DNA from 4 places in the Isoalcanivorax pacificus W11-5 genome. Region 1 is predicted to be linked to each of the others. Evidence: predicted binding sites of a transcription regulator. Region 1 holds the regulator's gene; each other region holds the start of a gene.

Region 1 (4,993 bases):
AACAATCACAAGCGATTTGGCCATCAGTTTTCTGCACTCAGCTCTCGGTTATGCGCCCGGTATTTGCCCTGGCGCGACCCGCCGGCTCCTGTCCGGCGGCCGCCTATTTACGCAAGCGGCCACCGCCGAGGTCAAGGCGAGCCTGTCCAGGCACCACCTCGCCAGCACCTGCCGGGCAGCCTTTGCGGCCCCGCCACGGCCGATGCCGCGTGCTCTCGCGGCTGCTTTATACCACCGCAGCCACCCCGGACGGCAAGCTTCCGTGGATGTGGACAGGCGGAATCGTTCACTGAGATGATGGCGGAGCCGATGAAAACGTCGTGGAGACAGGCCTGATGCCGGGCAAAGGCCGGCGGGAGACATCAGATGAGTGAGAGTTACCGGGATGTACTGGTCGCCATCGATGGCAGCGAGGAATCGCGGCATATCCTGACCCGCGCACTCTCCATCGCCTGCACCGGCGGCGGCCGTCTGCACCTGCTGCACGTGATCGAGCCGCTGGCGCTGGCGTATGGCGCCGACGTGCCGATGGACGTCACCGAACTGCAAAGCAGCCTGATGGACCAGGCACGGGAGAACGTGAACCGCTATGCGACCGAATTCTCCATTCCCCCGGACAGGGTCCATGTGGAACTCGGGTCCATCGAAAAGACCATTCAGGAAAAGGCCGATGTGCTGTGCGCCGACCTGATCGTGATCGGCAGCCACACCCGCAGCGGCCTGGCCCTGCTGCTCGGCTCCACCGCCCGAGGCGTGGTGCCCGGTGCGCACTGTGATGTCCTGGCGGTGAAAATCCGGCGCAGCTGAGGCCAGCCTGTTGCAGCGCGTCCGGCCCGGCCTACCCCAGCGCGCCGGTCGATGCCGGCGTACCGTTCCAGCGGCACAGCAGATCGGCCAGTATGTGCGCCTGCTGATGCAGCGCCACCAGTTCCGCCTGCGATCCCCGTTCGCCGCTGAAGACCGGCACCTTGCGCAGCAGCGACACCACCTCGTGGTGAGGCTCCTGCATGCGGTTCACTTCCAGCGTCCAGCGGATGTTGTGCACCACCATGTGATAGAAGGCCAGCTTGGTCGGCAGCGTGAACACGGAAAAATCCGTGATGTTGCTGAAGAAGACAAAATCGATCCGCGCCAGCACCGCTTCGCGTGTCGCCGCATCGACACAGATCGTTGCAGTGCGCGGCGTATCACGCAGCATCGACAAGGTGCCGAACACTTCGCCGGGAGAAATATGATTGAGCACTTTCGGCGCTGTGCCCGGCCCGGGCGATGCGTCGGCGAGCACCGCAAGCTGGCCACGCAACAGAAAGTACAGGCCGCTGTCGCTGCCCCCCTGGCGAATCACCACATCGCCGCTGCCCGCCTCGAGCAATTCGCAACGTTCCAGCAGCACATCGAACTGGGCCGCATCCTGCCGCAGTATTTCATTGAAGAACGGCACGCCAGACACCAGACGCCGGATGCGATCCGGCGTGTAGATGGCACGTTCCACTGCTTTCATTACCACTGTGTTCAACCCCCCCGGGTTTTCAGGACCGCCACCTGACCAAGTGACGGCAATCACCGCTGGCACACCACGCTGTTCCGCCACAACCCCAATGCGTCGCACAGCCGGCATGCTGCGTACATCACAGATCACTCTGCGAACCGGATCACACTGCCCCGCCCCACGTGGCGTGGCCCGGCGCAATCTTTATAAGCTAACCCGTTGATTAGGATTACTTATATCGGAGCCGGCCGGAATCACAGCGAGACATTCGTACACGCGTGCACACCCGACAAGTCTGCCACTGATCCGGGGGCAAATCCTATGACCTGCGGCAGGCCTGTTCAACGCCATCCATCCTCTCCTGATGACCGGTGCGTTCCGCCTCGGGGCTGATCAAAAGGCACTGTTCATTTCGACAGTGGCTGTGCTAGCATCCAGTCAACGCATGAGGACAGGCTTATGAGCGAGAAGCTTACAGTTCGTCAGCAACAGGTACTCGACTGCATCCGTCAGTTCCAGAACGACACCGGCATGGCACCGACCCGGGCCGAGCTGGCCGAGCTGATGGGGTTCCAGTCCAAGAACGCCGCATCGGACCACCTGCGTGCACTGGAGCGCAAGGGCTGTGTCCGGCTGCACAATGATCGCTCGCGCGGCATCCAGCTGCTGAACGCCGCCCTGTGGCCGGATGATGAACTGCCGGTGATCGGCCGCGTCGCCGCCGGGGTGCCGATCGAGGCAGTGGAAAACGTCGAACGCAGCGTGCCGGTACCGCAGGGCCTGTTCCGGCAGCGCCCCACCTATCTGCTGCGCGTCCAGGGCGACAGCATGAAGGATGCCGGCATTTTTGACGGTGACCTGATTGCCGTGCGCAAGACCAGCGTCGCCCGGTCTGGCCAGATCGTGGTCGCCCGGCTGGACGACGACGTGACCGTGAAAACCCTCAAGCTGAGCCCGCAGGGCGCCACCCTGATGCCCGCCAACGAGGACTACACGCCGATTCGTGTGTCACCGGATCAACTGGTCATCGAGGGCGTGTTCGTCGGCCTGATCCGCGATGCGGTGTAAGGCACGGCTGGCTGTCCTTCTGCTCTGCACGGCCTCGTTAGCGAAGGCCGTGGCAGAGCCGCTGCTCCCACCCTGCCCTGAGTCCCCCAATTGTGTGTCCAGCCTCGCCGACAATGCGCGGCATGCTGTGCCTGCCCTGCAGGCCGGCGACACCATGGAAAGCGCCAGAACAGCACTGGTCACCATGCTGGACAACCTGCCCCGCGTCACCTGGACACAGCCGGATGAACGCAGGCTGCACGCGACATTCACGACCCGCCTGCTGCGCTTTACCGATGACGTGGACTTTTATCTGCACGACGATGGCCGGGTTGAGGTACGCTCGGCCTCGCGTGTGGGATATTACGACTTCGGCACCAATCGACGCCGGGTCGATACTCTGCGTGACACCCTGCGTGATACCCTGCGTGACGCCCTGCACGACGCCCTGCACACACAGACCGGACCCACACACGCCCCATGACACACCCGCTCGCCGATATCGGTATCAACCTCACCGACAAACGCTTTCGCCCTGATCTGGATGACGTGCTTGAACGCGCCCGCGCGGTGGGTGTGCGCTGGCAACTGATCACAGGGACCGACGCGGACAGCAGCCGGCAGGCGCTGGAACTGGCACGGCAACATGACACGCTGTTCTGCACCGCTGGCCTGCACCCTCATCAGGCCAGCGCGTTCACGCCGGCCCTGCTCAGTGAACTCGACGCCCTCACCCGCGCTGAACAGGTACGGGCCATTGGCGAAACCGGGCTCGATTTCAATCGCGATTTTTCTCCCCGCGCCATGCAGGAAAAGGCCTTCGCCGCGCAACTGGCACTCGCCGTCACACAACAGAAGCCGGTTTTTCTGCACCAGCGCGATGCGCATGCGCGCTTTCTGCCTATTCTGCGTGAACAGCGCGATCAGCTCCCCGATGCCGTGGTGCACTGTTTTACCGGCACGCAACGGGAACTGTTCGATTATCTGGACATGGATTGCCACATCGGCATCACCGGCTGGTTATGCGATGAACGGCGCGGCGGTACGCTGCAGGCGCTGGTGCATAACATCCCCGCAGATCGCCTGCTGGTGGAAACCGACGGCCCGTATCTGTTGCCCCGTGACCTGCCGGAAAAACCGCCCGTCAAAGGACGCAATGAACCGTCGCTGCTACCGTGGATTGTGAAGCGGCTCGCCGAATGCCGGGGAGAGGACGTGCAGCAGGTGGCCGACGCCACTTACCGGAACAGCTGCCGGATGTTCGGGGTTGCATTGTAGGTGGATCCCGCTCCATCACGCCGGTGCATTACTCGCGCACCAACCGCTCCCTCACATCCAGCAATCCGAACGGCCAGTCCAGTTCACGCCCGGCATAGCGCACCACCGGGATGCGTTCACCGTACGCTTCGATCAGCGCATCCTCCTCGGCAATATCAATCTTCTCGATCTGCGCCATCGGCAGTGCCTGCCGCAGCAGGGCTTCTGCCTGCTCGCACAGATGGCAACCGAGCGTGGTCAGCAGCTCAATCTTCATGGCCGTGGGTAATCCTGTAGCAATGGTGAATGCGCTCGTTGCGACTGAAATCCGGCGGAATGCTCCAGCGCGTAATATCTTCCACCACATACCAGCGGCGAATATTTTCCTCCAGCTCAAAGCGACGGAAATTACAGGAAAAATAGAGCGTGCCGCCGGGCTCCAGCCGCTTCATCAAGGCACGGATCAGATCACCGTGGTCGCGCTGGACGACAAAATCATCCCGGCTCTTGTTGTTCGAGAACGTCGGCGGGTCACAAAAAATCAGGTCAAATTGCTGCGGCGTGTCCTCCACCCACTGCCGGACATCGGCACGCACCAGTTCATGCTGCCGCATGCCAAACCCGTTCGCGGCCAGATTGCAGCCGGCCCAGTCCAGGTAGCGACGTGATGCATCCACAGTCACTGTGCGCGAGGCGCCTCCCAGTGCCGCATGCACAGACGCCGCACCGGTGTAGCCGAACAGGTTGAGAAACCGTTTGCCGCGCGCTTCCTCACCCAGCCGCAGGCGCATCGGGCGATGGTCCAGGAACAACCCGCTGTCGAGGTAATCGCGCAGGTTGATCAGCAGCCGTGCTTCGCCTTCCGTGACCACATGATAGTCACTACCCTGATCCAGCTTCTGGTACTGGCCCTTGCCTTTCTGCTGGCTGCGGGTGCGCAGGAATACCTGTTCGCGGTGTACCCCCAACGCCGCGCGTACCGCGCTCACCGCCAGCGTGCGCCGCTGTGCGGCGGCCTGTTCGTCGATGGTCTTCGGCGGCGCGTATTCCTGCACCAGTGCCTTGTCGCCGTAAATATCAATGGAGAAATTGAACTCCGGCAGATCACGGTCATACAGCCGATAGGCCTGTACGCCGGACTGGTCCAGCCAGCGCCGCAACTGCCTGCTGTTCTTGCGCAGCCGGTTCACCAGCGCCTGG
Region 2 (4,993 bases), 1.7 Mb from region 1:
TGATCCCGTCGATCATGCCGTCGCTGCCAGACGAACAGAAACAGGCGCTGCACCGCAACGTGAAAGCACCGCTGGTCTACACCAAAGTGCTGCTGAAAAACTGGCATGCCTTCAAGAAACTGGGCGTGCATTCCCTGTACGCCCCCACCGCGCCCTACAGTCTGGTGAAATTGGATTACCCGGTGAACATGGGCGGCTACACCCACGCCCGCAGCCCGGACGATCCGATCATCGTGCACATGGTGCAGGTGCCCACCGTGCCGAACACCGGCCTGGATGTGCGCCAGCAGTTGCGCATGGGCCGCTCGAAACTGCTCGGCATGTCGTTCGACGAGATGGAAGCGGAAATCCGGCAACAACTCGGCGCCATTCTTGCCACCGTCAACGAACCCCTGGACCCGCTGATCAAGGCCATCACCATCAACCGCTGGTCACACGGCTACAGCTACGAGGAAACCAGCCTGTTCGATGATTCAGACCAGGCGGAGCAGACCATCAACCTGGCGCGGCAGGCCCACGGCCAGGTGGCCATCGCCAACTCCGATTCGGGCTGGAGCCCGTACATGCATGCGGCCATCGACGAAGCCTGGCGCGCGGTCAACGAACTCAACGGGGAGGGCTGATCATGCGCCATACGGCACTGCTTATCGCGCCCCTGCTCGCGCTGACACCGTTGCTGCACGCAGCGGATGCTGAACAGATCCAACGCGGCGAATACCTCGCCCGCATCGGCGATTGCGTCGCCTGCCACACCGCACCCGGCGGCGCATCACTCGCCGGCGGCCTGCCGATGGAAACACCTGTCGGCGCCATCTACACCACCAACATCACCCCGGACAAGGACACCGGCATCGGCGACTACACGCTGGAGGATTTCACCCGCGCCATGCGCGAAGGCGTGGCACGCGACGGCCACCATCTTTACCCGGCCATGCCCTACCCCTCGTTTGCCAAAGTCAGCGACGATGACATCGCCGACCTGTACGCCTATTTCATGCACGGCGTGGAACCCGTTTCGCAACCCAACAAAGACGCCGACATCCCCTGGCCGCTGTCCATGCGCTGGCCGCTGGCGATGTGGAAAATGATGTTCCTCAAGGAAGGGGTGTACGAAGCCGACAGCGAACAGGATGCCGAATGGAATCGCGGCGCCTATCTCGTGCAGGGTCTGGGCCACTGCGGTGCCTGCCACACCCCGCGCGGCATCGCATTCCAGGAAAAAGCGCTGACCGACGCCGACGACGCCTACCTCAGCGGCGCCACACTGGATGGCTGGTGGGCCACCAGCCTGCGTGGCGACTGGCGTACCGGCATCGGCGGCCTGTCGGTGCCGGCGCTGGTGGCATTATTGAAAACCGGCTTCAGCAACCAGCTTTCCGTCTCCGGCCCGATGGACGATGTGATCACGCACAGCACCACGCATCTCAGCGACGAAGACCTGACCGCCATGGCCGTGTACCTGAAATCCCTCTCCGACCAGCCCGCCACGCAGACCACGCGCGTCAACGAGCCGGTGCTCAACGGCGGCGAACTCTATAGCGAATACTGCGCCACCTGCCACCGCGACAACGGCGCCGGCTACCCCGGCGTAACCCCGGCGCTGTCCGGCAACCCGACCGTGCTGGCCGACCACAGCAGCTCCGCCATTCGCGTGATCCTGCACGGCGCGCGCAGCCCCGACACCGGCGCAGGCAACACGCAATACGGCATGCCGGGCTACGGCTGGCAGCTCAGTGATGCGCAGATCGCGGCACTGGTGAATTATCTGAATACGCGCTGGGGGAATCGCGGCGACGCCGTCAGCGACAAGGACGTCGCCGGCCTGCGTTAGACATGTTCTGCTGATCCGGGATAATGCGGTGCACTACCGCAGCCCGGATCAGCATGCAGAATTCACTGTTTCCCGATCAGGATGACCAGCCCCTCGCCAGCGTCCGCCCCGCACCGCAGGCCCCCACCCTGCGCGCACTGGCCGGGCAACTGCCCGCCAACCTGCGGCTGGGCACCTCGTCCTGGCACTACCCCGGCTGGGCCGGCCTGGTGTGGGACAAGCTCTACACCGAAGCACAACTCTCCCGCGATGGCCTGCCCGCCTACGCACAGCATCCGCTGTTTCGTACCGTCGGCGTGGACCGTGGCTTCTATCGCCCCCTGACGACCGAGCAATACGCGGCCTACGCAGCACAAGTGCCCGACGACTTCCGTTTCGTCATCAAGGCACCGAGCCTCGTCACCGACGCGCAGATTCGTGGCCCCGGCGGGCAGGGGCGCGAAGACAACCCCGCCTTCCTCAGCGAAGACGCCGCCATCACCCAGTTCGCCGAACCGGCCCTCGCCGGCCTCGGCCACAAGCTCGGCGCGCTGGTGTTCCAGATCAGCCCGCTGCTGATGCCCGCACTGAAACAGATGCCGCGCCAGATAACCCAATTGCATCGCCTGCTGCGCGCCTTGCCCGCCCTGCACGAGCGCGCGCCCGATGCCGTCGTGGCGGTAGAAGTCCGCGACCCGCAGTGGCTCACGCCCGATTTTGTCGCTGCCCTGCGCGACACCGGCGCCACCTATTGCCTGGGTCTGCACGCCAAGATGCCGCCCATCACCGAACAACTGCCAGTCCTGCGTGCCCTCTGGCCCGGTCCACTCGTATGCCGCTGGAACCTCAACCCGGTCCACGGTGCCTTCGGCTACGAAGACGCCCGCGACCAGTATTCCCCCTTCGACAAACTCGTCGATGAAGACCTGGTCACGCGCCAGGCCCTGGCAAACGTGATCGCCGGTACCGTTAACGCCGGACAGCGCGCCTACGTCACCCTCAGCAACAAGGCCGAGGGCAGTTCCCCGCTGTCGGTGATCAAACTGGCCGAGGCGATCCTCGCGCGCTGACCGCACTCTTTGGCTCTCGCCCCTGTGCAAACACCGCGTTCTGGTCTATCCTGCGTCATACTGTTCATATGGACAGTTATCACATTCTTTCAACGGGAAGGCACAGAGGTAATGAATGGCCGTCGAAGTGGTATATCGCAGCACACGGGATCCGGAGCAGCTTTTCATGGATAAGGCCGAAGCGGATCGTCACGACAAGATGCTGGAACTGGCCGAAACCCTGCGCGATGTGCTGCAGAAGGCCGTGCCGTCGCTGAGCGAACAGCAAGGGGAAGAGCTGGGGATCTTTATGGCGAAGAACCGGGCGGTGTTTGCGAAGGCGTTCAAGAATCAGGCTGAGGCGTTGAATGAGTTGGAGATGCCGGGCTGAGCGCCTGCTTGCCCGTCCACCGGGGAGCCGCTACCGTTCAGGGCTTCCCGACATTGATTGCTAACGGTAGGCAAGGCGCTTTTTATGAATGACCTGACGATCATGGGGCTGGATAAGGATTTGATGGCCAGGCTAGCCGACCGGGCAGCGAAACAGGGTCGTTCCATAGAGGAAGAAGCGCGGGATATTCTGCGGATTACGCTTTATCAGGAATCTGACACGAGCGAATCACTGGTGGACGCCATCCAGGCAAGGGTCAAGGCAGCGGGCATCGGCGTAGATTTTGACTTACCGTCGCGGGACAAGATTCGTTGATTCCATTGCCTGATTGATACTTAAAATGACTTGGTTAGCCAAGGCGGCATCATAGTTATATAACTCCGACCTATACACACAACCTGACGACCTAATTAGTTTGTGAATCACCCTTTCCGCCTTCTCGCAATCATGGAACCAGTGGATAGCGTAAATAATCCATTTTATCTTGTGGTGAATTTCAAGTTCTCTTTTCCTGGTATGAGGATGTCTTTTTGTTCTCCCTATCTTTAAAAGGCGGGGATTACTTGAATCATAAAGAACATAGACATACCCTGCTTTGCTTTCCGCTTCATACATCTTCAGCTCACCTTAAATAATTTGATCACCCAAACCAGTGTGACGAGACACACTCCTACTCATCGCAGCATTCAATGATCGCTCATCCATGGTCATCATCACCCGCTCTTTGGCGCGGGTAATCCCGGTATAAACCAACTCTCTCCCCAGAATCAGGCTGTCACTCTCCGGCAACACCAACACCACCTCATCAAACTCACTCCCCTGACTCTTGTGAATCGTCATCGCCCAGCATTCCTCAAACGCCGGCAAGCGCACGGGCGGCACATAACGCACTTGCTCATCCGGCGCGAGGAACGCGACTTTGAGCTGGCCATCTTCCGGGTCGAGGACGGCGACGCCGGCATCGCCGTTGAACAGTCCCAGCGCCCAGTCGTTACGTGTCAGCAGCACGGCGCGGCCGGGATACCATTCCTCGCTGTCAGTGAGGCCGGCGCGGCGCAGTGCGCGGGTGATCTGTGTGTTGATCTGTTCGACGCCCCATGGGCCGCGACGCAGGGCGCAGAGGATGCGGAAGCGGCCGAAGGCGGTCAGGACGTCTTCGGCGGGGGCGCCGGTGGCGGCCAGTGTGAGCATGGGCTTCAGTGCGTTGACGGCGTACTGGATTAACGCGGCGCGGTCCGGGGCGGCCCAGGCGAGGTCCGGCGGGGGCGTGTCACGCAATGCCTGCACGGCGCGTACGTCGCCCGTGCGGACAGCCTCGGCGAGTTGGGCGATACCTGAAGTGTGTCCGAAGCGATGCGTGCGGGTGAGCCGGACAACGGTGTCATCGACCAAGCTGGTCTGCTGGGCGCTGTCCGGCACATGAATGCCTTCCAGCGCCAGCCGCTCGGCAAGTGGCGCGGAAAATTGTGTGCCGCCCTGGCCACACAGATCGGCAAAAACGCTGCCCGCTTCCACGGAAGCGAGTTGGTCACGGTCGCCGACCAGATACAGGCTGGCCTGTTCGGGCAGGGCGGCAACCAGTTGGGTCATCAGGCCGAGGTCGATCATGGAAGCTTCGTCGACGACCACGATATCCACCGGCAGTGGACGTGAGGCGGTGTAGCGCGGGCGGCCGTCGCGGCCGGCGCCGAGCAGGCGGTGCAGGGTGACGGCTTCGCTCGGCAGGGCGTCGCGTAATGCGTC
Region 3 (4,993 bases), 850 kb from region 1:
CTCGAACGCACCGGCGCAGCCACCGGCGACCTGATCTTCTTCGGCGCCGACAAGGCGAAGATCGTCAACGAAGCGCTGGGTGCGCTGCGTATCCGCGTGGGTCATGACCGTGGCCTGGTGCAGGGCGACTGGGCACCGCTGTGGGTGGTGGATTTCCCGATGTTCGAACAGGACGACGACGGCAGCTGGGCGGCCTTGCACCACCCGTTCACCAAGCCGTCGTGCACACCGGAAGAACTGGTGGCCAACCCGGGTGCGGCACTGTCGCGCGCCTATGACATGGTGCTCAACGGCACTGAACTGGGCGGCGGCTCGATCCGTATTCACGAGCCGACCATGCAGCGCGCGGTGTTCAAGGCGCTGGGCATCAGTGATGAGGAGGCGGAAGAGAAATTCGGCTTCCTGCTCGACGCGCTCAAGTTTGGCGCGCCGCCGCACGGTGGCCTGGCCTTTGGTCTGGACCGGATGGTGATGCTGATGACCGGCTGCGAGTCGATCCGTGATGTGATTGCCTTCCCGAAAACCCAGACGGCAGCCTGCCCGCTGACCCAGGCGCCCGCCGAAGTGAGCAGCCGCCAGCTGCGCGAACTGGGCATCGCCGTGCGCAAGGGCGAGTAACCCGACAGGCAACACCCAGACGGCCCGCTTTCAAGCGGGCCGTTTCGTACAGACCGCACCAGATTAATAAAGGAAGCAGCACGAGGTTGGTATGGCCGGACACAGTAAATGGGCGAACATCAAGCACCGCAAGGCGGCCCAGGATGCCAGGCGGGGCAAGATCTTCACAAAACTGATCCGTGAAATCACCGTCGCCGCCCGGCTGGGCGGCCCGGAGCCGAACGACAACCCGCGCCTGCGCGCGGTGGTCGACAAGGCCCTGACCGCCAATATGACCCGCGACACCATTGACCGCGCCATCAAGCGCGGCATCGGCAGCGACGACGGCGCCAGCATGGACGAGATCAGCTATGAAGGCTACGGCCCGGGCGGCGTGGCGGTGCTGGTGGAAACCATGACCGACAACGTCAACCGCACCGTATCGGATGTGCGCCATGCGTTTACCAAGCATGGCGGTAACCTGGGCACCAGCGGATCGGTGGCCTACCTGTTCACCAAGCGTGGTGAAATCCTGTTCGAGCCGGGTACCGATGAAGACGCGCTGATGGAAGCCGCACTGGAAGCCGGCGCCGAAGACGTACAGGTGGATGACGACGGCTCCATGACCGTGATCACTACGGCCGACCGTGCCTTTGGTGACGTGGTCGACGCCCTCAAGGCGGCAGGCTTCGAACCCGCCAATGCCGAGGTGACCATGCACCCGGCCACCGACGCCGAGGTGGACGGCGACACCGCCGAGAAGGTGATGAAGATGATCGATCACCTGGAAGATCTCGACGACGTGCAGAACGTCTACACCAACGTCCGCTTCCCGGATGATTTCGAAGGTTGACCTCGCTGGTGGTGCCGGGATACTCCGCGCGCGATTTTACCGAATACACAATCTTCCCTCTGTCGACGGCACCGGCTTCTATATATAGTAGCCACCCAATCGCCACCGGCCCGTCCGGGCCTGTGGTCGCCGTCCGGCAATCATCAGACCCACGCCCTTGCATACTGTCCATAAGTTGAGTATCAATGCCGCATGACGCGCATCCTTGGCATTGACCCCGGCTCCCGGTTCACCGGCTATGGCCTGATTGATCAGGTGGGCCAGAAGTGCCGCTTTGTGGCCTGTGGCACGATTGCCACACAAGGCGATGACATGGCGGCCCGGCTGGGACAGATTTTTGGCCAGCTCACCGAAGTGGTGAGCGCCCATTCACCCGTGGAAGTGGGCATCGAAAAAGTGTTCCTGGCCCGCAATGCGGATTCCGCGCTCAAGCTCGGGCAGGCCCGTGGCGCGGCGATTGCTGCTGTCGTGCAGACGGGGCTGCCGGTATTCGAATATTCCGCCCGCCAGGTCAAGCAGGCGCTGGTTGGCACCGGCGGTGCGGAAAAACATCAGGTCGCCCAGATGGTGTGCTACCTGCTGGGGCTGGAGAAAGCCCCACAGGCGGACGCTGCCGATGCGCTCGGCATTGCCATCTGTCACGCTCACATGCGCGTCAGCCTTGCCCGTATGGCCGGGGCCAGCGCCATCCGCAGAAGAAGAATTCGATGATTGGACGTCTCAGAGGCACCTTGCTGGAAGCGCGCCCGCCGTGGTTGCTGGTGGAAGTGGGTGGTGTCGGCTATCAGGTGGAAGCACCGATGACAGCCTTTTACCAACAGAACACACCCGGCGAACAGATTATCCTGCACACCCACATGGTGGTGCGCGAAGACGCACAATTGCTGTACGGTTTTGTCGACCGCTTCGAGCGTGAGCTGTTCCGTGCGCTGATCAAGGTCAACGGCGTCGGCCCGAAAATGGCACTGGCGATTCTGTCCGGCATTGAGGCTGAACGGCTGGTGCGCTGCATCGAAGAACAGGACACCAGTTCGCTGGTGCGCGTGCCGGGCATCGGCAAAAAGACGGCCGAGCGGCTGGTGATCGAGATGCGAGATCGTCTCGACCGGCTGGAAGGCAACCCGGTGACGGTGCCGGGCCGCGTCGCGCTGCCGGCGTCGTCGCAGGTGAATGCTGATGCCGTGGCGGCGCTGGAAGCGCTCGGTTACCGGGGCAAGGATGCAGAACAGGCGGTGGCGAAAGCGGCCGCCGGGCTGGATGACGCGGAACAGGCGGCGCTCGACAGCGCCGAACTGATCCGCAGGACGTTGCGTCTGCTGGCGCGCTGACGCAGCACGGGGACAGGCTCATGGACAGTGAACGACTGATCTCGGCGAACACCACCGGCGGTGTCGAGGAACAGCTTGAACGGGCCATCCGTCCGTCGAGCCTGGCAGATTACCGTGGCCAGCCGAAAGTCAGCCAGCGCATGGAAATCTTCATTGATGCGGCACGCATGCGTGGTGAGGCACTGGATCACACCCTGATCTTTGGTCCGCCAGGGCTGGGCAAGACCACGCTGGCGCATATCATTGCCCGTGAAATGGGTTCCGAGCTGAAAAGCACCTCCGGCCCGGTGCTGGAAAAGGCCGGCGATCTGGCGGCCATTCTCACCAATCTCGAATCCGGCGACGTGCTGTTCGTCGATGAGATTCATCGCCTGTCGCCGGTGGTGGAGGAGATCCTCTACCCGGCGATGGAGGATTACCAGCTCGACATCATGATCGGCGAAGGGCCTGCCGCCCGTTCGATCAAGATCGACCTGCCGCCGTTTACACTGGTCGGCGCCACCACACGTGCCGGCCTGCTCACGGCGCCGCTGCGTGACCGTTTCGGCATTGTGCAGCGGCTGGAATTCTATTCCGTGCCGGATCTGGCCGGCATCGTGTTGCGCTCCTGTGACATTCTCAACCTGCCCGTGGACGACGAGGGCGCCGAAGAAGTGGCGCGCCGCTCCCGGGGCACGCCGCGTATTGCCAACCGGTTGCTGCGCCGTGTGCGCGATTACGCCGAAGTGCGTGGCAATGGCCGGATCACCGGCGACATTGCCCGTGCGGCACTGGACATGCTGGAAGTGGATGCGCTGGGCCTGGACGGCACCGACCGCCGGCTGCTGTCCACCATGATGGAAAAATTCGATGGCGGCCCGGTGGGGCTGGAAAGCCTGGCGGCCGCGCTGAACGAAGACGCCGGCACGCTGGAGGAAGTGGTGGAGCCTTACCTGATCCAGCAGGGGTTCATTCATCGCACACCGCGTGGCCGGCAGGTAACCAACCATGCCTGGCGTCATTTCGGTCTGCGGCCGCCGTCGTCGTCCGTCGGGAATGCAGGGGACCTGTTCGATGTTTAACACAGTTTTCCAACGATGACGGCTACCATGGGCGCACCGCCGGAATTTAGCCTGCCCGTGCGGGTCTACATCGAGGACACCGATGCCGGCGGCATTGTGTACTACGTGAACTATCTGAAGTTCATGGAGCGTGCGCGCACTGAATACCTGCGCAGTTTTGGCTACCAGCACTACGCGCTGGCAGACGAGGATTTCCAGTTTGTGGTGCACTCCTGCGAGGTGCGTTATCTCAAGCCGGCGCGTATTGATGATGCCTTGCACGTTACGGCCGCACTGGCGCGCATTGGCCGGGCCGGGCTTGATTTTGTGCAGCAGGTCCGGCGCGACGGGGAACTGCTGTGCGAGGGCAGGGTCAAGGTGGCCTGCGTACGTGCTTCGGATCTGGTGCCGCGCGCATTGCCCACGGCGCTGCGCAGTGCCATGCAGGCGGCGTCATGATCATGAACAGGGTCTGACAAGAGCCGGCGGGCAAGGTTGGTCCAAAGGCTAATAGAGCACGTCGTCAGCGTACGGCGAGAATGAAGGAGACGGGGTAGATGCAAGTGGACTCGGATGCCATGTCCATATGGAGTCTGGTCAGTGGTGCCACGACACTGGTGCAACTGGTCATGCTGCTGCTGGTGGCGCTGTCGGTGATGTCCTGGGTAATGATCGTCACGCGCATTCGCGTGATTGGTCGTGCCCGCCGTGCCGGTGCTGCGTTTGAAGACCGTTTCTGGTCCGGTGAGGACCTGTCTTCGCTGTATCAGCAGGTAAAAAAGGACCCTGATCCGGATTCCGGGCAGCAGGCGATTTTTCGTGCCGGCTTCCAGGAATTCGTGCGTTTGTCGAAGTCCTCGCGGGATGCCGATGCCGTGATGGAAGGCGCCCAGCGTGCCATGCGGGTGGCATTGCAGCGCGAGCAGTCGCGCCTTAACCGCTCATTGCCGTTCCTTGCCACGGTCGGTTCCACCAGCCCCTACATCGGCCTGTTCGGCACCGTCTGGGGCATCATGAATTCGTTCCGCGCACTGGCCAATGTGAGCCAGGCGACGCTGGCGGTGGTGGCACCGGGGATTGCCGAGGCGCTGATTGCTACCGCCATGGGCCTGTTTGCTGCGATCCCGGCAGTTGTGGCCTACAACCGTTTTGCGGCCGCCACGGATGAGCTGGTG
Region 4 (4,993 bases), 400 kb from region 1:
CATGCCAGCAGCCTGCGCAGCAATAATGAGGTGGTCGGCGCACCGGACGAACAGACGCCCCCCTGCCTGGGGGAAGCCGGCAATATCCGTGACAATCCCGGCCGTCAGACCTTCCGCGACACCATGGTCAACGCCATGACCGACGCCGGTCTCGACGCCATGGTCTATCCCACCTGGGATAACGCCGCCCAACCGCTGAACAACCTCAGCGACCTGCCCTCCAACAAAGGCGACAACAGCCAGGGCCTGGCGCCCGCCTCAGGCCAGCCAGCCATTACCGTGCCAATGGGATTTGACGCCGATGGCCTGCCCCTGGGGTTGCAAATCTATGGCCTGCCGTTCTCGGAAATGACGCTGATCGGTTTTGCCTACGCCTACGAACAGGCCACGCTGCACCGGCATCAGCCACCGCTTTACCCGGCACTGGACTGATATCTGCACCCCGGCAACGGACTGCCCGGTTGCTCACCGGCTTGCCCGCACCATGAAGGCACTCGCCGCAGCCGCTGCTGCGGCGATATTTTCCCTATGCGTCAGGCCGCTGGCCTTGCGCGGTTTCAGATCATGGTCACCATCCGGCACCCAGTGCAGGCTGACGTTTTGCCCCAGCAGATAGCCCGCCACCTGCTCCTGCGTGCCAAACGGGTCACGCACGCCCTGGCACACCAGCATCGGCACGGGCAGCCCCGGCAGATGCGCGGTGCGCGTTGTGGCCAGCTTGCCGGGTGGATGAAACGGATAGCCAAAACACACCACGCCCGGCACATTGGCGCCCTCTGCCGCCAGCAGGCTGGCCATACGGCCGCCCATGGATTTGCCACCGATAAAACAGCGCGCTGAATCGGGCATGGCCCGCAAGGCATCATGAAATGCCGCCAGCAGCACCGGCTGCCGGTCCGGCGGCCGCTTGCCGCCCCCGGCACGACGGCGCGCCATGTAGGGAAATTCAAACCGGGCGACGGCAATGCCGTGCACCACCAGCGCCGTGCTCATGGCCGTCATGAAATCGCTGTCCATCGGTGCACCGGCGCCATGGGCAAACAGCAACGTCGCATGTGGTTTACCTGCGGGTCGGTCCCAGAGCAAGGCAGAAGGTTCAGACATCGCGCCATCCTGCAGATCATGGTTATCAGGCAGGCATGATGCCCACGCCTCAGAACAACGACAACTGCTGCTCCGGCCGCCGGAACAGATCGGTGCGCAACCGGCGCGAGCGCCCCACCATGCCGTGGCGACGCAACGCAATATCGAAGCGCTGCGCGATCAGGTCTGCCCAGGCGCCCTGTCCGGTCTGGCGCACGAACCATTCGCTGCGATAATCACGCCCGCCATGCAAGCCATTCACCACCGACATCACTTTCGCGGCGCGCTGCGGAAAATGCGTGGCCAGCCACTGCTGCCACAGCGGATGCACCTCATGCGGCAAACGCAGCACCACGTAACCGGCCTGCGTGGCGCCGGCCTCGGCACTGGCGGCGACAATCGCTTCCAATTCGTGGTCATTGATAAACGGGATCACCGGCGCAAACAGCAACGTCACCGGCACACCGGCGCGGGTCAGCTCACGGATCACCTCCACCCGCCGGCTGCCGGCACTGGCGCGGGGTTCCAGCATCGACTTGAGCCGGTTATCCAGCGTGGTCACCGACATCGCCACCGACACCAGCGACTGCTCTGCCAGCGGCGCGAGAATATCCAGATCCCGCAGCACCAGCGAACTCTTCGTGATCAGTGTGACCGGGTGCTGAAACGCCGCCAGGACCTGCAATAGCCGCCGGGTGATCTCGCGGCTGCGTTCCGCCGGCTGATACGGATCGGTGGCGGCACCGATGGCCACCGGCTGGCATTGGTAGCTTTTGCGCATCAACTGCTGGCGCAACACCAGGTCGGCGTTGTCCTTGCAGAAAATCTCCGTCTCGAAATCCAGCCCCGGCGACAGTTCCAGGTAGCTGTGCGTGGGCCGTGCAAAGCAATAGATGCAGCCGTGCTCACAACCGCGGTACGGGTTGATGCTTTGGGAAAACGGAATATCCGGCGACTGGTTGCCCACCAGAATGCTTTTGCACTGTTCAGCGTGCAGCCGGGTGGGCCGCACTGACGGCGCACCGTCTTCGGCCTGCTGCGCCGCCGCGCCCTGCTCGCCCGGCTCGAATTCCGTCACCGTGCGGATAAACCGCCCCGGCAGATTGCTGGTGCTGCCCCGGCCTGTGGTCATGTCTCAAAACCAGATACTGATCATATGGACAGTATTTCACCAGAATGTCATATCGCTTGCAATCGTGATGGCGGTCCCACCTTCCGTGACGCAAGATAAGGCAAAGTTCTGGTGTTGCTCGTCACGGTAAAACAGGAGCTTCTATGATCGATCTCTACACCGCCGCCACGCCGAATGGCTGGAAAGCCTCGGTCACGCTTGAAGAGATGGGCCTGCCGTACAACGTCATTGCGCTGGACCTGATGAAGGGGGAGCAGAAAAAGCCCGGTTTTCTGAAGATCAATCCCAACGGCCGCATCCCGGCCATTGTCGATCATGACAACGGTGATTTTCCGGTTTTCGAATCCGGTGCCATCATGATCTACCTGGCGGAAAAGACCGGCATGCTGATGCCTGCCGACGCCAAGGGGCGTTCACAGGTCATCCAGTGGCTGATGTTCCAGATGGGCGGCCTCGGCCCGATGATGGGCCAGGCGAATGTGTTTTTCCGCTACATGCCGGAAAAAATCGAAGTCGCTATCGACCGCTACCAGAACGAATCGCGCCGCCTGCTGACCGTGCTCGACACGCGTCTGGCGGACAATGAATTCCTCGCCGGCGACTATTCCATCGCCGACATCGCCAACTGGTGCTGGGCACGCACCCATGCCTGGTCCGGCGTGGACATCACCGGGCTGGATCATCTCAAGCGCTGGCTGGATCAGATCCGCGCCCGTGCGGCAGTGGACCGGGGTGTGAAGGTACCGGGGGAGCCGGAACCGGCGAAGGTGCTGGAAGCGGCAAAAACCATCGTGCAGAGATAGAAGGCGTCGGACGCTAAAAGAACAACACGGAATCAACCGCCGGGATACTGTGGCAGCAAGTTTTTTGCGTCCGACGTCAGACGTCCGACGTCCGACCGCCCCCTTCCTCCACGGTCCTCACCCGATACTCCCCCTGCTTGTCTTTCGTCCGCGCCATGCGCGCCAGCGCCTTGCGATATGCCCGCGCGCCGATGGCATACAGCATTGCCTGCCCACCGGGCACATAGCGCCACATCCAGTACGACACCCGCCCCAGCCCTTTCAGCAGCTTGATGCCGGCGTATTCCCCGGCATCCTCAATCTCCATGCCGGTCACGTATTCATTGCCGGACAGCCAGCGGCAGCTTTGATACAGGAACTTGCGCGCCATCGGTTCGCTGACGCCGGCCATGCGCCGCGCCGCACTGGCGGCGACGTTGTCCATGACCTGGCGCGTACGCGCATCGAGCCGTTCCGGGCGTGCCTGGTGCTTGAGGCTGGCGAGAAAAAACGATTGCTGATCCGGCACGGAGTCCGGCAGCACTTCCGCGCGGATACCGAGCACATGGCCGGTATAGCGCCAGAGCAGATTGAAGGAAGCCAGTTCGCGGTCGTTGAAATGGATATTCATCATCGCCAGGCTGCGAATATTCAGATAGCCGAACAGACCCAGCGTAATGGCCAGGTCCTGCTGGTTGATCGGCACCTCGACCGGGTGGGCAAAGCGGCCGCTGTCGACCAGGAAGCGGCGGATCGCCGCGTGCAGCATGCGCACCCGCATCAGCAGTTCGTGCCCTTCCCCGCCCGGCTCCAGGTTGCCCGGGAAGGCCATGCGCAACACCATGGCGGCGGTTTCATCCAGCCGCCGGCTGGAATCGCCACTGAGCATGCCGGTCATCGAGGTCACCAGCGCCATCTTCACAAACACGGCACCGCCCACCAGGCTGCCGGTAAACAGCGCAATGCCCATGTTGACCGGAAACGCCGCCAGCATCCGCTGGCCGGTACGCATGGCCTCGAAGTCCGCCCACTCGGGTATGTCATTGCAGGCGTCCAGAAACGCCTGGTACACACCGCCTTCCTGCGCGGCGCGCTCGCGCACGACGCCCAGCAGATCGTGAAAGCCGGTCAAGGCACCTTCCGCCGCCAGCGCGGCCACCACCTCATCCGCCAGCGGGTCCCCCTGCGTGCGCAGCTGGTCGAGGTACGCCTCGGTATAGGGCGGCGTGAAACGCAGCGAATCGCGGGCCGGGATGGTACCCAGTGGCGGCAGGACGGTGGTAAGCATGAACTTCTCCAGTGACAGGCAACGCCGGGGACGCGGTGCTGACGATAAACAGCGCCGGCAAAACCGGCTGGTTCTGGCGCTCACATTGCCGCCGGGCAGCCCGCAGGGTCAATGACCACAAACATGGCGCCTGCCGATAGTTCCGGTCACGTATACCGATCCGGGCGAATCGTTCCCCCGCCCGGCAGGCGCGTTGCCGCCCTGCTATACTCGCCCGCCCCGTGGACTACCGCCGCCGACGCCATGACCCAGGACACCGATCTGACTGCCGCGAAACTGAATCACGAAACCGCCCGCATCGACTGGCGCGCATTGCAGCCCTTCTTTGCCCGTGGGCAGACGATACTGGTGCAGCCCGGTCTTGATCTGGTGGCCGTGGCCACGGCCTTTGCCGGCGACCAGCGCGACACCGTAGCGGCCTGGATGGACGCCGGCGAGGTCATGCGGGTCAGCGATACGCAGGCGGCAGCCTGGTCACAGACCAATGCGGAGATGTGGGCAGTGGTGGTCGCCCCCTGGGTATTGATACAGCCGGCCGCCTGAACGAAGGCGGGTGAGGCAGAGTTACCTGCCTCACCCGCGTGTCATTCCTGCGCACTCTCTGCGTTATGTGGGCGCTGTGCGTGCAGCAGCTTCAAGCCGCCTTGTGCGCTCTGTCTGCCCGGAGGCCGGCATCCCTGCCGGAAAGCGTCCCTGCCAGAAAAAGAG

The links. The regulator LexA, encoded in region 1, represses DNA repair genes until DNA is damaged. The targets are predictions, from matches to a motif close to TACTGTNTANNTANACAGTA.
Region 2: the regulator LexA is predicted to act here: its motif matches at 2,939-2,958, upstream of S7S_RS17650 (YebG family protein).
Region 3: the regulator LexA is predicted to act here: its motif matches at 1,613-1,632, upstream of ruvC (crossover junction endodeoxyribonuclease RuvC).
Region 4: the regulator LexA is predicted to act here: its motif matches at 2,230-2,249, upstream of S7S_RS11800 (PA0069 family radical SAM protein).

Annotation. Positions count from the first base shown of each region.
Region 1 is NZ_CP004387.1:2,259,681-2,264,673, forward strand. Features, by position in the region: gene topA (type I DNA topoisomerase) at 1-24, opposite strand, end outside; gene S7S_RS10250 (universal stress protein) at 367-807, shown strand; gene S7S_RS10255 (cyclic nucleotide-binding domain-containing protein) at 839-1,501, opposite strand; gene lexA (transcriptional repressor LexA) at 1,949-2,557, shown strand; gene S7S_RS10265 (DUF1499 domain-containing protein) at 2,607-3,020, shown strand; gene S7S_RS10270 (TatD family hydrolase) at 3,017-3,814, shown strand; gene S7S_RS10275 (glutaredoxin family protein) at 3,843-4,070, opposite strand; gene rlmKL (bifunctional 23S rRNA (guanine(2069)-N(7))-methyltransferase RlmK/23S rRNA (guanine(2445)-N(2))-methyltransferase RlmL) at 4,060-4,993, opposite strand, start outside.
Region 2 is NZ_CP004387.1:3,917,385-3,922,377, forward strand. Features, by position in the region: gene S7S_RS17635 (NAD(P)-binding protein) at 1-623, shown strand, start outside; gene S7S_RS17640 (c-type cytochrome) at 626-1,831, shown strand; gene S7S_RS17645 (DUF72 domain-containing protein) at 1,885-2,880, shown strand; gene S7S_RS17650 (YebG family protein) at 2,996-3,250, shown strand; gene S7S_RS17655 (FitA-like ribbon-helix-helix domain-containing protein) at 3,335-3,565, shown strand; gene S7S_RS20220 (GIY-YIG nuclease family protein) at 3,539-3,865, opposite strand; gene recD (exodeoxyribonuclease V subunit alpha) at 3,878-4,993, opposite strand, start outside.
Region 3 is NZ_CP004387.1:1,412,092-1,417,084, forward strand. Features, by position in the region: gene aspS (aspartate--tRNA ligase) at 1-618, shown strand, start outside; gene S7S_RS06295 (YebC/PmpR family DNA-binding transcriptional regulator) at 710-1,450, shown strand; gene ruvC (crossover junction endodeoxyribonuclease RuvC) at 1,643-2,161, shown strand; gene ruvA (Holliday junction branch migration protein RuvA) at 2,158-2,778, shown strand; gene ruvB (Holliday junction branch migration DNA helicase RuvB) at 2,799-3,839, shown strand; gene ybgC (tol-pal system-associated acyl-CoA thioesterase) at 3,867-4,277, shown strand; gene tolQ (protein TolQ) at 4,397-4,993, shown strand, end outside.
Region 4 is NZ_CP004387.1:2,658,706-2,663,698, forward strand. Features, by position in the region: gene S7S_RS11790 (amidase family protein) at 1-432, shown strand, start outside; gene S7S_RS11795 (alpha/beta family hydrolase) at 466-1,104, opposite strand; gene S7S_RS11800 (PA0069 family radical SAM protein) at 1,154-2,215, opposite strand; gene S7S_RS11805 (glutathione S-transferase family protein) at 2,359-3,018, shown strand; gene S7S_RS11810 (oxygenase MpaB family protein) at 3,095-4,285, opposite strand; gene S7S_RS11815 (DUF2288 domain-containing protein) at 4,529-4,828, shown strand.